Regions from separate parts of the Mesorhizobium sp. M0239 genome, predicted to be linked through region 1. Evidence: predicted binding sites of a transcription regulator. Region 1 holds the regulator's gene; each other region holds the start of a gene.
What was found. Region 1 encodes LexA, which represses DNA repair genes until DNA is damaged. Its sites were predicted from a motif close to TGTTCNNNNTGTGTTCNG; they were not measured.
Positions count from the first base shown of each region.

Region 2: the regulator LexA is predicted to act here: its motif matches at 2,198-2,215, upstream of NKI99_RS31075 (ImuA family protein).
Region 3: the regulator LexA is predicted to act here: its motif matches at 1,979-1,996, upstream of dinB (DNA polymerase IV).
Region 4: the regulator LexA is predicted to act here: its motif matches at 2,150-2,167, upstream of NKI99_RS28665 (single-stranded DNA-binding protein).

Region 1 covers NZ_JAMYSG010000024.1:89,777-93,679, forward strand. The annotation lists gene kynU (kynureninase) at 1-1,017, shown strand, start outside; gene lexA (transcriptional repressor LexA) at 1,429-2,169, shown strand; gene NKI99_RS23965 (ComEC/Rec2 family competence protein) at 2,163-3,903, opposite strand, start outside.
Region 2 covers NZ_JAMYSG010000045.1:15,481-19,383, reverse strand. The annotation lists gene NKI99_RS31080 (DUF6504 family protein) at 1-1,491, opposite strand, end outside; gene NKI99_RS31075 (ImuA family protein) at 1,403-2,167, opposite strand; gene NKI99_RS31070 (hypothetical protein) at 2,523-3,278, shown strand; gene NKI99_RS31065 (hypothetical protein) at 3,383-3,580, shown strand.
Region 3 covers NZ_JAMYSG010000011.1:150,576-154,478, forward strand. The annotation lists gene NKI99_RS13930 (cupin domain-containing protein) at 1-219, shown strand, start outside; gene NKI99_RS13935 (excalibur calcium-binding domain-containing protein) at 353-685, shown strand; gene dinB (DNA polymerase IV) at 700-1,947, opposite strand; gene NKI99_RS13945 (winged helix-turn-helix transcriptional regulator) at 2,069-2,485, opposite strand; gene NKI99_RS13950 (dihydrofolate reductase family protein) at 2,589-3,188, shown strand; gene NKI99_RS13955 (2OG-Fe(II) oxygenase) at 3,213-3,903, opposite strand, start outside.
Region 4 covers NZ_JAMYSG010000035.1:50,592-54,494, reverse strand. The annotation lists gene NKI99_RS28685 (hypothetical protein) at 218-508, opposite strand; gene NKI99_RS28680 (ATP-dependent Clp protease proteolytic subunit) at 597-1,202, opposite strand; gene NKI99_RS28675 (SRPBCC family protein) at 1,227-1,730, opposite strand; gene NKI99_RS28670 (ArsR/SmtB family transcription factor) at 1,727-2,041, opposite strand; gene NKI99_RS28665 (single-stranded DNA-binding protein) at 2,268-2,789, shown strand; gene NKI99_RS28660 (OsmC family protein) at 2,907-3,332, shown strand; gene NKI99_RS28655 (MarC family protein) at 3,360-3,903, opposite strand, start outside.

The sequences.
Region 1 (3,903 bases):
GAACTCGGCGACCAGCTCGGACGCCTGATAGGAGCCGCGGCCGGCCAGACCGTTGTCTGCGACACGACATCGACCAACATCTACAAGGTGCTGCACGCGGCGATGGAGATGCGGCCCGGCCGGTCGGCCATCGTCGCCGAAGGTGACAGTTTTCCCACCGACCTGTACATCGCCGAAGGCGTGGCCTCGACCCGGGATGGCGTCCTGCTGCGCCTCGCGGGTGTCGACGCGCCGACCATCGAAGAGCTGATCGACGAAAACGTCGCGGTGGTGCTGGTCAATCACGTCAATTACAAATCGGGTGAACTGCGCGACATGGCGGCGCTGACGCGCAAAGCTCATGCGGCCGGAGCGCTGATCGTCTGGGATCTTTGCCACACCGCCGGCGCCCTGCCCGTCGAGCTCGATCACGCAAATGCCGATTTCGCCATCGGCTGCACCTACAAGTACCTCAACGGCGGTCCGGGCGCACCGGCCTTCATCTATGCCGCGCAGCGCCACCACGGCGATATCAGCCAGCCGCTCAGCGGCTGGTGGGGCCATGCGCGGCCCTTTGCCTTCGAACGGGGTTATGTTGCCGGCACCGGCATCCGCCGCTTTTTGTGCGGCACTCAGCCGATCCTGTCGATGCGGGCGCTCAAAGGCGCGCTTGCCATCTGGAATGACGTCGACATGGCGGCATTGCGAAAGAAGAGTGTCGCGTTGACAGAACTGTTCATCCAGCTCGTCGAAGCCAGGTGCGGCGCCTACGGTCTCACGCTGGAGACCACCCGCGACGCGACCAGGCGCGGCAGCCAGGTGTCGTTCCTTCACGATCACGGCTATCAAATCATGCGGGCGCTGATCGAGCGCGGCGTCATCGGTGATTTTCGTGCGCCATCGACCATCCGTTTCGGCTTCACGCCGCTCTATGTCGGCTACAAGGATGTGTGGCTGGCGGTTGAGGTGCTGGAGGATATTCTGCGCACGGGCGCATGGAAGGACCGCCGTTTCGCGGTCAAGGAAGCCGTTACCTGACGCAACGATCCCCGCGATCCACCGCCGCCGCCCTCACTGCCTGGCAGATGACGGAGGGCTGAATTTCCAGCCACAAATGCCAACAGACGTTGGCGTTTTGGCTCCGTTTCGTTCACGGCAAACGAACGTCCCGAAGATTGATATCGTCCTTTGTGGAGGTCGATAGACTGATAATGCCAAGCCTTGGGTCGAGGATGAGCCACAGGTCATTAACCATAATAATTTCAATGTGAGCAGGCGCATCGCCGTGCCTAGCGCCTGTTGATCGCGACCCGCTGGCAAGCGCCAAATAATTTCAGCAGCCTTAACAAATTCATTAAACTTTAAACGGTTGCAGAACACAACTGGAACAGATAGGGTTTGTTCTGGGTTTGTTTTTCGATTCTGGTTTCAGGTAACCTGGGGGCCGCCATGCTGACGCGCAAGCAACATGAACTGCTGATGTTCATCCATGAACGCCTGAAGGAGAGCGGCATTCCGCCATCCTTCGACGAGATGAAGGAGGCGCTTGACCTTGCCTCCAAATCCGGGATTCATCGGCTGATCACCGCACTTGAGGAGCGCGGCTTTATTCGCCGGTTGCCCAACCGGGCACGCGCGCTGGAAGTGCTGCGATTGCCGGACTCGATCGCGCCCGGTCTCAACGCGGCAAAGAAGTTTTCGCCAAGCGTCATCCAGGGCAGTCTCGGTCAGGGTGGCGCCCTTGGCCGGCAGATCAAGCCGGCGCCTTCGCGGATGCCCTCGCCCGGCAATGATGACGATGCGGTCTCCGCCGTGTCGATCCCGGTCATGGGCCGTATCGCCGCCGGTGTGCCGATCGATGCCATCCAGCATCAGACGCATTCGATCTCGGTGCCGCCGGATATGATCATGGGCGGCGCCCACTATGCGCTGGAGGTCAAGGGTGACTCGATGATCGAGGCCGGCATCTTCGATGGCGACACCGTCATAATCCGCAACGCCGACACCGCCCAGCCAGGCGAGATCATCGTGGCGCTGGTCGACGAAGAGGAAGCGACGCTGAAGCGGTTCCGCCGCAAGGGCGCCTCGATTGCCCTCGAAGCCGCCAATCCAGCCTACGAGACACGGATTTTCGGCCCGGACAGGGTCAAGGTGCAAGGCAAGCTCGTCGGCCTGATCCGCCGCTACTGAGCCGGCTGCGGGTTGGCCGCTGGCTTCTCCGGTTTCTTGAAGGGTGCCAGCCCCCTTGCCTCACGAGAGTATTTGCGTTGCGTGTGCCAGGGCCGATATGGGCTGTCCACCGCGAAGCTGATCGTCGCCGGCGTGGTCGCCGATTGGCGATCGAAGAAGACCGCGGCACTGCCTTTGCGAGCCAGTTGCCGCTTGGTGATGACGAGAACCAGCGGATTGTGACAGGCGTCATACGCGGTGGCGTCATTGATGACGATCAGCTCGGCGAAGCCGCAGGCTTTCCAGGTGTCCTTGCGGTCCTCGACATAGGCAATGATCGCACCGGACATGTGCCTGGCCACGCAAACGCCTGAGGAGCAATAGAACGGCGATCCCAGCGGCAGATCAACGGCATCCGCGACATCGAATTGCCCATAGCTGTTGTCGAACACCTCTGGCACGACGATGGTTTCTGATGTCAGGGCGCGTTTCCAGTTGTCGACGGTGAATTCGTTCGGCCGTTCCCGGCTGACGGCAAGCTCGCCGCCACCGATCGGCAACGCCACCAGCCGGGCGTCTTCCGAGATCAGCACATCCGGCGTGCGCGTATCCGAGACGGTCAGCAAGCCTGCCAGCGCGAATGGCAGGGCAGCGAGCCGCAGCCAAGTTGTCGCCATCGTCGCGATGACCAAAGCAATTGCCACCAACAGGACCGACTGTTGCGAAATCAGCCCGACCCCGTCGACAGGCGAACGCTCGGAGATCCAGCCGGATATGGCGATCATCATCGTCAGGCCCTTACCCATCAGGTAGAGAGCCGGCCAATCCAATCCGAAAGGCATCAGCAGCGCGCTGGCGACGGCCAGGAACATGACGACGGTGACGATCGGCATAACCGCGAGGTTGGCAAACAGGCTAAGCGGCGAGACACGCTGAAAATGCCAGATGGCAAACAGCGTCGTGGCGCTTCCGGCGATGATCGAGGTCATGGCAAGGCCGGTTGCCGCCAGCAGGAATTTTCGCGTCAGGAAACCTGGCATGGATCGCTTTGGCGGCGGCGGTCTAGCTTTTCCCGCGCGGTGATCGGCCCAGCCGGCATAGGCGCCGACCAGAGCCGCGGTCGCGGCGAACGACATCTGAAAACTCGGGCCGACCACCTCATGCGGCGACACCACGATGACGGCGATCGCCGAGATCGCCAGATTGCGCATGGTGAGTGCTGCTCGATCGAACAGCACGGCAATCAGCATCACCGCCAGCATGATGAAGCTGCGCTCGGCGGCAACGACGACTCCCGAGATGATGAGATAGGCCGCGATCGAGAACAGTGCGGCGGCGGCGGCATACTTCTTGACCGGGCGACGCGCGGAAAAGTCGGGAAACAAGGCGAAGGCGCCGCGCAGCAAACCCATGATGGTGCCTGCGACCAGAGCCATGTGCAGTCCCGAAATGGAGATGATGTGGTAGATGCCGGTACGTCGCATCGCCTCATTGATGTCATCGGGAATGCCGGCGCGCACGCCGACGATCAGCGCCGCGGCGATCTCGCCTTCGGCGCCGCCGACGCTCGCCCTGATATGGTCGGCGATGCCTTCACGGGCATTTTCCACGCTAGAGGAAATTCGGGCCGGCAGCGGCATGTCGCCGTCATCGTTGACGACAAGCTTTGGATTGCCGAGAAAGAACCCGCTGCCGCCGATGCCGGCAAAGTAGCTGTCGAAGGAGAAGTCATAGCTGTCCGGCCGCACCGGCCCG
Region 2 (3,903 bases), on a different contig from region 1:
CGAACCGGTCGCGGCATCCTCGCCGTCGCCGGCGCGATAGATCCAGAACCGCTCGCCGGCCTCGTCTTCGACCTGAAAATAGTCGCGCACGGCGGCAAGCTCGGCATCACGCTTCCACCATTCGCCAAAGACCCGCTCGGGGCCATCGGCGCGCTTGACCCGTCGGCGGATGCCTCTCCAGGTAAAGCTAGCCGGCGGATGATCCGGCAGCAACGCTATCGCCTCGATGGGCTCCGGCACCGCAAACAGACGAGCCGGCCGCGGCCAATGATCTGGCCATGCCTGGCCGGTTTCGGCCGATGCCGGCGCCACGCGCCGGAACGATCGCTCGGGCACGTCGCTTGCCACGGGGGTAAACCGATACAGCTTCTCCTCGCCGACACGATTGCCGAGGATGTCGATCAGGTCTGAGATGTCAGCGTCCGGTTGCTCGATGAGTGAGGAGATGGTCTGCTTGGGCGTCAACGGCTCGGCCAAGGGTGCGGACAAGCGCATCAACTCGATGCCGAAACCCGGATCGATCTTCTCGATCTTGTCGCATAACAAACGCGTCAGCCGCTTCACGTCGCGGACCGGCAAGGCAGTGCCGACGCGAATGGCTTGGATGCTGTTGTCGACCCGGTAGAACAGCAGGTCGAGCCGCCGGGCGCCAAGGCCCTTGGTCTCCAGCTCGACACATAGCGCTTGAACAAGCTTGCCGATGTAGCGGGCGATCGTCTCGGCCGCACCGATGGGTTCGCCGAAGGCTCGTTTTACCTCGACCACATCGGCTGGCCGCACGGGTTCTATCGGTTCGGCAAGGCGTCCAGCAGCCTGGTCAAGGCGACGACCCAGTTCCGGTCCGAAGCGCAGGATCAGTGGCCCGCGTGGTTGCTTCAGAAGCTCGCCTACTCTGTCGAAGCCCAAAACCCGCAGACCGCTGACGATCGCATCGGGCAACCGCAGTGCCGCGATGGGCAGAGGAAGGATCGCATCACAGGTTGCATTGACAGCGACCACGCTGACGGTCTGCCGCACGTAGCGCGCAACGGCATGAGCGGCACCCCAGCTATCGGCAATCGCTGACCGCGCCGAGAAGCCGACCTGGCCGAGACGCTCGACCATATCGGCCAGCATCAACTGTTCGCCGCCATGAAGGTGATCGGCGCCAGTGGTCTCCATGACCAATCCGTCCGGAGTATCCACAGCGGCGATGGGCGCATAGCGTCTCAACGCCCATAGCGCCAGCCGCTCCAATGCCTCCGCGTCGGCATCGGGCTCGGCGTCCATAACCGCCAGGCCCTGCACGAGGGCCTGTGCCTTCGTCGCGAGCATTCCGACGCGCAAGCCTGCTTCTATTGCCGCGCGATCCACCGCAGTCACCATGCGACGACTACCATGCCGCCCGACCAGCACCAAAGGCTTATCCGGTGGCGGCGAGACGTCGCCCAATTTCCTTCTGAGCCGGTCGGTCGACCAGTTTGGAAGGAAGAGCGAGACGACCCTTGGCATCACAAGCCTCCACTTCGATATCGAGTGTTTCCCCTCCACGAGATCTGATCAGTTCAAGTTGCCATCGCGCCCGGCCAACGCCGGGCACCGGCAGCGCTTGCGACGGCAACACGGAAACCCGCCAGCGGGTGACAGAGGCCGTCGGCTGCCCGAAATCGGCGGCTTCGGTCTGGCGGCGCCAGCGGCGGATGGCGATGCCTATCGCGCCGGAGCCTTCCGATGCCAGTTGCAACCGGCGCGAGGCAGTCATGGACAGGCGCGCCACTTCCGCGACCACAGCTCCAAGCCCGACATGCCGCAGACCTTCCTCGAAGCAGGCGAGCAAGGATTTGTCGTCACCGGCTTCGACATAGACCACCCGGTCGGGATGCAGTCCGACCTGGGCGATTGCCGGCGCAAACAGATCCTGGCGCGTCACGCACCACAGCACCTTGCCTTGGGTCCTCGCTGCAATCCCGGCTGCAAAAAGCGACGCTGCGGCGCCATCGATCGCTCCATTGCCGCCGCCGGCAACTTCATGAAGTGCGCCAAGCGCCACACCCCCGCCTGGCAGATGACTGTCGATAGAGGAGATACCGAATGGGAGCACCGCTCTTTCGCGCGCATTACCGCCTTCGAGACGCGAAATGCGATTTCGAAGATCGGATATGACAGCGTTTGGCGCCGATGCACTCATTTGTCCCCTGAACGCGAAATGCTGATGATATGTTCCTCATTTGTTCTCTTCCTAATGAAGAGTCAATGGCGTGGTGAGGTGGCGCTGCGGAAGAAATGTTTGTCGCGACCGCCCGGGGACACCGGCAGAACCGTTTGCCAACAGACGAGGCGTCGAAGGCCACCTGTCCTGTTGGATGTTCGCGCCGGCGGCCGACGGCGCCCAAAAACGGCGTATACCGCAGTCCTGCGCGCGTCCGCAATTGCGGACATTGTCGCGCGCGGGATGGTGGTCCGCGTGTAGACCATCAGGAGTCTATTGACACCTTTGTTCTTATTTTGTTCACTACAGGGAGGATTGATACAGGAGGCGAACCATGGAACTTCGCTTGAACATTGAAGGGGCAACGCCCGAGGAACTGGCACGCGGGGTCGCGGCAGCCGAAGCAGTCTTCGCACGCGCCGGCATTACGGCTTTGCAAGGCGCGGAAGGTTTATTCGCGTTGGAAGGGTGGGATATCAAAGGCTTTCCGGAAGACGACCAGCCAACCGAGAACGAGGACCAGGCTGCTTCGGCCTGGGAAGAAGCCGACGAGGCTGCGACAATTGCATGTTGTGCGGGCTGGCCGCAGGACAAAGTCCCGCACCATCAGGTCATGGAACTGATCGACGTTCCCCGCACGAGATTGCGAGCCGAGGCGCTTTCGGACACGTGGCCGGCGCGCAAGCAGCTCTATCCTGACGTCGTCAAACGGCTTGAGGTTACAGCCGGTCCGGACCGCCAGATCGATTTCGATATTGCCTTCGTTCTTGGTTGGGTGCCCGAGCGGCCGACGCAGGATCGGGTTGAGCCGCTTTCGGAAGATGGCGACCGTATCCCCTTCTTCACCAGCGACCTCGCCCAGGTTGAAGAAATGGCTCGCAAGGCGCTCAAGGGCTGGACGATCGAGATTGACCGGGATCCCTATGATGCCCACGTTTTTGATCCTGCAGCCAGCGAAGATGATGAAGAATTGCGCATGGCGGCATGGCGCGATTTCGACGGCTCCCTGCTTATGGAGAAGCCACCTGCAAATGCTGCAATTGCACTGACCCTGGCGATGATGCGCGGCCAGTCGATGCATTTCGAATAGACGGGTTACACGGCCATCGTCGATCGATCGTGCTTGGCCACTCCAGGTCGCACGCTGGATGGCCAAAAGCCCGACAAGCCCACACCGCATCCGAGGAGAGAACCATGTCAGAAAAACCACCCTATATGCCGACCGGCATTGGAATAGGCATGATGAGCGACGACTTAGCCAAGGTCGGCGTTCTGATATTCGAAACGGCGCAAGGGAACTTCGACTTCGCGGTCAATCTGCAGGCAGTCGATGTCCTCACCAAGGCAATCAATAAGATCGAGATGCATCTCCGCTCCGGCCGGACGCACTGAGTGTACGATGTGCCAGATCAGAAAAAGCCGAAGCCAGGAGCTTCGGTAGATCACGCAGGGACGAGGCGTATCGTGGCGGGCGTCGCGAATCCGTTGTCAGTCGCCGAATGGCTCGGCTGGAGGAAACGCTCGGAAGCCAGTGCTCTCGCGCACAACTCGCGGCGCCGGGTTGACGGACTGCCGCTGCGATCGATCACGACTTGCTCACGCTGCATGCCGGCGGTAGTAAAAGACGCGCCCAATGGTGGGCCCGGCGATGTAGCGCTCTCCGCTAACATCGTTCCCGGATTTGGGAGGGCCGGCTAAGTCTTGGTCGACCAATT
Region 3 (3,903 bases), on a different contig from region 1:
GCCGGCGATTATGTCTGCTTTCCCGCCGGCCTGGCGGTCGGGCATTCCTTCCTCAACAGCGGTACGGAACCGTGCCGCTATCTGATGATCGGCGAGAAAAACCCCAACGAGGTCTGCGTCTATCCCGATTCCAACAAGATGGCGGTCGACGCCTTGCGCCGGCGCGACGGCATTTTCGATATGGCCGGGGTTAGGCGGTATTGGGATGGCGAAGCGTAGAACTGAAAGTGTCGATATCCGACTCAAATAGCCGCGCTCTGAACGCGAGAACCGTTCGGAGATAGGCGTTGTTGCCACCCTACCTGGGTGACGCTAGTCTGGTTCGGGCACTTCAACGGGGGAGTTGGCGGGGATGCTCCTGCCATTCTTGCGATGGCCTTCACGCTATCACCGCCGCCTTGGCAGGCTGAGATGGGTGGCTTTGTTCGCGCCGTTCATTCTGTTGTCGGGCTATATCGTCTATGGCTTCGTCGGCATTCGGTTTGATACGCCTCTCTCGGTGCTGAGGCACCTTGCCGCGTTCCCGAACTGCACGGCCGCCCGCAGGGGCGAACCTGGCTATTGGCCGACTCACGATGCCGACCATGACGGCATAGCCTGCGAGCCCTGGCACGGGGCAAGCCGACGACACGGGGCAAGCTCCACTGGCGTTCGGGTCCATCGTTACTCGCGTACCGGCCCATAGCCTTTGCCTTGGCTTCACAGCTCCTTCTCCGCCAGTTCCCTGAATTCATCCGGCACCGAGCGCGCCGCTTCCAGTGCCACCGTGCCGTAGCCGACCGCCTGTTTGCCGAAGCGCTCGCGGATCTTGTCGATGGCGCGGTCGGCGTCGAAGCGTGCCAGGCCTTTCCTGGTACCGGGCCGGCGTTTCTCATCGGCGAGGCCGAGCGGCAGTTCGAGTTGCAGCTCGAAGCTTTCCTCGAGGTGCGAGACCGAGATCGCCAGCAGCGAGATCGTTTTGTCATGCGGGTGGTCGGCGAGCACGCCGCGCACCAGGTCGCCGGCGATCTCGGCCAGGATGGTTGTCGCCGAGATCGGCTGGTCAAGCGTGATCGATCGTGTGACTGCGCTGAGATCGGCAAAGCGCACACGCACGGTCACCGTGCGGCCGGGCCGTGCCTTGGCGCGCAGGCGGCTGGCGACGCGGTCGGCCAGATGCAGCAGAGTGGGCACGATGACCCGTGCTACGGCAGGCTTCTCTCCGAGTGCCGATTGTGCGCCGGCGGAATGCGCGCGGCGCTTCGTCTCCAGTTTGCGCGGGTCACGGTTCCAGGACAATGCGGCCAGCTTTTCGCCGGCGGCGGGGCCGAGCAGCCGCGTCAGCGCGCCGCTGCGCGTCCTGGCCAGCTGGCCGATGGTCTCGACGCCGATTTCCGCCAGCCGCGCTTTGGTCGCCGAGCCGACGCCCCACATCAGCCCGACCGGCAGGTCGTGCAGGAAAGCGAGCTCGCTGCCGGGTTCGACGACCACCAGCCCATCGGGTTTTGCCACCTGCGAGGCGATCTTGGCCAGATGCTTGGTGCGGGCGACGCCGATCGAGATCGGCAGGCCGAGTTCGGCGCGTACCCGGCTGCGGATCGTCGTGGCGATCTCCTGTGGGGAGCCGAACAGATGCGTGCAGCCGGCAACGTCGGCAAAGGCCTCGTCGATGGAGATGCGCTCGACCAATGGCGTAAAATCGTCGAGCACCTTGATCGCCGCGTCGCCTAGCCGCTGGTAATGGCTGAAATTGCCACCGACGAAGATCAGATGCGGGCAGAGTTCGCGCGCCTTGCGCCCGGGCATGCCGCCGCGCACGCCGAAGGCGCGGGCCTCGTAGGAAGCGGCGAGCACGACACCGCCGCCCACCGCGATCGGCTTGCCGCGCAGCGACGGATCGAGCAACTGCTCGACCGAGGCGTAGAAAGCGTCGAGATCGGCATGCAGGATGGTGGCTGTCGTTTCCATCCCGACCGCACATCCGCAGTTGCTGATAGATTGGAACAAATAAAGAACAAAGATGGATCATTGTCAAGGAGGGGCGATTTGTGCGGCAACAGCCATGCCGGTTCCGCCTGAACGCAACCGCCTAGACAATATGCTCCGCTCGCAGCGCCGCTTTCATCCTTTCCAGCGCCGCTTCGCCGCCTGCCGCCAGTTCGTCGGCAATCCTGGCCAGCTTATCGTCGGCCTTGCGGTGCTTGCTGCCCCAGGCGCCGAGCGTCGCCAGCACCGGCAAGAGGTCGATGCCTGCTTCGGTCAGCCGGTAGACGGTTCTCAAGCCATGCGTCGGGTCGTCGCTTCGGGTGAGGATGCCCTCCTCCTGAAGCGTTTGCAGTCGCTCGGCCAGCGTGCGCGAGGAGATGCCTTCGTCGGATTGCAGGAATTCGCGAAAGTGCTTTTTCCCGGCGAAGACCATGTCGCGGACGATGAGCAGCGTCCAGCGGTCGCCGATCAGTTCGAGTGACAGGTTGATCGGGCAGCCGGACTTTTCGCGCGTCGACATCTATGGTTCCATTTTTAAATCACTTTACTATTGACATCATTTTGGCCTTGCGTCAACGGTTCCAAATGTAAACTGTTTTGCGATGGCCCTGAGGAGAATGACGGTGAAAAAGCTGGTCCTGCAGATGCAGATGTCGGTCGACGGCTTTGTCGGCGCCAATGAGGACCATTCCTGGCAGCTCTGGGAGTGGGGTGACGAGAGCGCCTGGGACGGTGCGCTGAAGCAGGACTTTAACGCCGTCTTCGCAGGCATCGATACCATCCTGCTCAGCCGCAAGATGGCGCAGGAGGGCTATCTCACCCATTGGGGCAATGCGGCGAAGAAGTTTCCGCGCGATCCGTTCTACGCCTTTGCGCAGCGCATCGTCGACTCCCGCAAGGTGGTGCTCAGCAACAAGCTCAGGCAATCGGCCTCGGAGCCGGCTTGGGAGCGCACCAGTGTGGTCAGCGGCGACCTGCCGCGCGAAGTCAATGCGCTGAAAGCGGGCGAGGGCGGCGACATGGCGGTGTTCGGCGGCGCCGGTTTCGCGTCGGCGCTGATTGCGGCCGGGCTGGTCGACGAGTTCCAGCTTTTCATCAACCCGGCGGTGCTGGGTGCGGGCCGCCGGATTTTTGATCAGGGCGGTTTTAGGAACCTGTGGCTACTCGGCTCGAAGGCCTATGCCTGTGGCATGGTGGTCAGCCGCTATGCGCCGGCGGGGTGAGGGGGACCTCCATCTTCTCCCTGGTCACTTCGCATCGTGAAAAATGATCCCGACCGTGTGGCGCATGCCTGAGCGCAACCGGCTGACGCCATGGCGCAGGTTGACCCGGTAATTGCCTTTGGTGCCCTGCACCGGCCGGTTGTGGACGGCGAAGACAACGGCGTCGCCCTGGCGCAGCGACACCACTTCGACCCGGCTCTGCATGCGCGGGCGCTGCTCGGTCAGGGCGAACTCGCCGCCGCTGAAATCCCGGCCCGGTTCGGAGAGCAGGATCGCCACCTGCAGCGGAAAGGCGAGGTCGCCATAGAGATCCTGGTGGAGGCAGTTGAAGTCGCCAGGCACATATTGCAGCAGCAGCGGCGTCGGCCGTGACTGGCCGGCGGCATGGCACTGATCGAGAAACGCGGCGTGCGTCGCGGGATAACGCATGGCCTGCCCCATGCGCTCGTTCCACCGATTGGCGACCTCGGCCAGCCTGGGGTAGAGCGCGCTGCGCAGGCCACCCAGGAGGTCGGGCAAGGGATAGCGGAAATAGCGGTACTCGCCCTTGCCGAAGCCGTGCCTGGCCATATGGATGTGGCTGCGGAAATATTTCTCATCCGAATAGAGGTCGGCGATCCGCCGGCACTCCTCGGGCGACAACAGCTTTTCGATCACGGCACAGCCGAAGCCGTCGAGTTCGGCGGCAAGGGCCGGCCAGTCGTAACCGGCGACG
Region 4 (3,903 bases), on a different contig from region 1:
ACCGTGACCTGCCATATCCCCGTAAAAATCAGAGACTGTTAGTCGGATCGTCGGTTGAACGCCGCGTTGCATCCGAAATCAAATGCCGGCAGTACACTCCCGGTAGAGATTGGATTTGAGATCCAAAAAGGCCCCGTCCGTTTGCGCAAAGCACGGCGGGGCCGTTTTCATGTGCGGATTGTCTGTTTGGCGCAACGCAGCACGCGCCGACAGACTGTCAGTGGCGCGGCGGCCCGATCGAGCCGGCGCCGACATCGACGGTGATGCTGCCGGAAATCCTGACATCCGTATCGCCGATCTTGAACTGGCCGTTGCCGGGAAACGCGTCGTCGGACTCCGGAGCCGGCTTGGCGATGCGGTAGTCACCGGTTACGCCGGGCAGGGCGCCTTTTTGCGTTGACGGCGAACTGTCTTCGGCAAGTGCCGCGCCGCTGGTGAGGCCCCCAATGGCGAGCGCTATAACGGCGATGACGCGGTGCAATGATCTGGACTGATGAGTGTCGGTCATCCCAAGACTATAGTGGCGCGCCGCCGATGGAACCAGACCGGCATCGTCAAATCTTCGACAGCCGGACGTACTCCGATCCGGCCCTGGCTCACGCCGCCTTTTTTCGCGTGTCGAAAACATGGTCGACGATGCCCCATGCCTGGGCCTCGCGGGCGGTCATGAAGTGGTCGCGGTCCAGCGTGCGCTCGACCTCTTCATAGCTGCGGCCGCAATGCTGCGCGTAGAGTTCGGCCATGTGCCGTTTCGTCCGGCCGATGCGCTCGGCATGGCGCTGGATGTCGGAGGCCTGGCCCTGGAAGCCGCCCAGCGGCTGGTGCAGCAGGATGGTGGCGTTCGGCAGGGAAATTCGGCGCCCCGGTGTGCCTGCCATCAGCAGGAACGAGCCCATCGATGCGGCAAAGCCCATGCATACGGTCGACACCGGGCAGCTGATGTATTGCATTGTGTCGTAGATGGCGAAGCCGCTGGTGACCACGCCGCCCGGCGAGTTGATGTAGAGCGAGATCTCCTTGTCGGGATTGTCCGATTCCAGCGACAGAAGCTGCGCGCAGACCAACGCCGAGATGTCGTCGTTGATCTCACCGTTGATGAAGATGATGCGCTCGCGCAGCAGCCGCGAAAAGATGTCGAAGGCGCGCTCGCCGCGGCTCGATTGCTCGATAACCATCGGCACCAGACTGGCAACACCGCTCATTATCTCTCTCCGTCCGTTTTGTTTTCAGGCCGCGCGAAGCAGGAGGCGAGGCGTGTTTGCGGCGATTGGCTTAGATGACCTGTTTGCACCGAGCGAAACCCGGCAGCCGGCGCCTGCCATGGCGACGGCAGGCATGGCCTTGCGGGCAAAGCCGTCATGGACGACACGCAGATGCGTGCCGCCGGAAACGGTTCGGGCAAGTGTGAAGGTGACAATGCTGTCCAATGGGCTGTCGAGCGGATCCTGCCGCGCGGCGTCGCCTGGCTGCTCCCGCCAGGAATAGCGCAGCAGCTTCTCGGGATCGGCGTCGAGGATTTCGCATTCGATCGACGCGCCCGTTCCGGCGAAGGCAAAACGGTTGCCGATCTCGGGTCTCATGTCGTTCGGCATCATCCAGGCGGCCAGCAATTCCGGTACGGTCAGGGCCCGCCATACCTTTTCCGGCGGCTCGGCAAGCTCGTACTCGAACTCGAGCGCATCCGGGGCGTCGCTTTGACCGTTGTTGGTCGTTGATCCCGCCTTCTTCATTGATCCATGTCCTTCAAAACCGCCTTCAGCCTTTCGATGCGTTCCGGCCAGAAGGTCCGGTAGCGTTCGATCCAGGAGAGCAAGGGGGCGAGCCCCTGCGGATCGGCGCGGTAATAGGCGTTGCGGCCGGCTCGCCGCTCGACCACCAGCCCGGCGCCACGCAGCACCGCCAGATGCTGCGACACCGCGGGCTGCGACACCGTCATCCCGGTGCGCAATTCCGACACGCTCATCTCGCCGGCGGCCAGCCGCTCAAAGACGGCGCGGCGCGTCGGGTCGGCCAGTGCGCGAAAAATCTCTGCTTCGATCATGCCAAAAGCATAAGTGCATACTTATCGATTTGGCAAGCGGTCTTTTCGAGCCCATATGATCGGCTTCGGCATTGCTGCCATTCCTTGACAATAAGCAGCGATGCGGATAAGAACGAAAAGGGAACAAAAACCTTGTGGGTAAAGGCAGCCATGGCAAGCGGCGATCGCCTGCAACCTGTAAGGTGCTGCGACAAAAATTTGTTTCGGATGAGCGCGGAGAAATATCATGGCGGGTAGCGTCAACAAGGTCATTCTGGTCGGCAATCTCGGCGCGGATCCCGAAATCCGTCGCCTGAATTCGGGTGAACCGGTCGTCAACATCCGCATCGCCACATCGGAAAGCTGGCGCGACAAGAATTCCGGCGAACGCAAGGAAAAAACCGAGTGGCACAACGTCGTCATCTTCAATGAGGGCATCGCCAAGGTGGCGGAGCAGTATCTGAAGAAGGGCATGAAGGTCTATGTCGAGGGCCAGTTGCAGACGCGCAAATGGCAGGACCAGACCGGTGCCGACAAGTACACGACGGAAGTCGTGCTGCAGAAATTCCGCGGTGAGCTGCAGATGCTAGACGCACGCGGACAGGGCGAGGGCGGTCAGGTCGGCGGCTATACCGGTGGCGGCAGCAGCCGTGGTTCCGATTTCGGCCAGTCCAGCCCGAGCGAAGGCTTCAATCGCGGTGGTGGCGGTGCCAAGAGCGGCGGCGGTGGCGGTTCGTCGCGCGAATTGGATGACGAAATCCCGTTCTGATCGCAACAGTTATGTCAGACACAGTGCCCCGAGAGTCATTCATGGACTTTCGGGGTTTTGCATCGTGATTGAGGTTGACCGGGCCGATCAAGGAAATACGGTGAAAGGACGAGTTCGGTGAAAGCACGCGTAAAGTGGGTCGAGGAGCGCACCTTCGTCGGGGAATCCGGCAGCGGTCACAAGGTCGTGCTCGGAACAGCGCACGGATCGGAAGGCAAGACGCCGGGTCCAAGCCCGATGGAGCTGGTGCTGATCGGCACCGGTGGCTGTTCGGCCTATGATGTCGTGCATATCCTCGAAAAAGGCCGCGAGGCGGTCGAGGACTGCGTCGTCGAACTCGACTCCGACCGGGCCGAAACCGAGCCCAGGGTTTTTACACGCATCCATATGCATTTCGTCGTCAAGGGCAGGGCACTCTCCAGCGACAAGGTGAAACGCGCGATCGACCTTTCGATCGAAAAATATTGCTCGGCGTCTGCGATGCTGGCCAAGACCGCGACGATTACCCACGATTTCGAAGTGATCGACACGACTGTGAAATAGGGCCGGCTTCGGCGGCAGCTCGTCGCGTTACCCCGCCATCAGCGCCTTGATGCCATCGGCCACGAATTGCACGGCCAGTGCCGCCAGGATGACGCCAAGCAGCCGGGTCAGGATCGAACGACCAGTCTGGCCGAGGATGCGGTCGATGCGTTCCGACAGCACGAACACCAGATAGGTGATGGCGAGGCAGACGAAGATGATGCCGACCAGGGCTGCCTGCGCGGCAAATCCCTGAAATGAACCGGAAAGCAGCACCGTCGCCGAAATCGCGCCGGGGCCGGCGATCAGCGGGATCGCCAGCGGGAAGGCGGCGATGTTGTGGATCATGTCCTTGGTGATGGCGACGTCGCCGATCTTCTCCTTACGGTCCTGCCGGCGCTCGAACACCATCTCGAAGGCGATGAAGAACAGCAGGAAACCGCCGGCGACGCGGAAGGCCGGCAACGTTATGCCGAACACCGACAGGATCGATGCGCCGGCAACTGCAAACAACGCCATCACCAGGAAGCCGATGATCGAGGCACGGACGGAAACCTGCTGGCGCTCCTCGCGGTTCATGCCGCGCGTTACG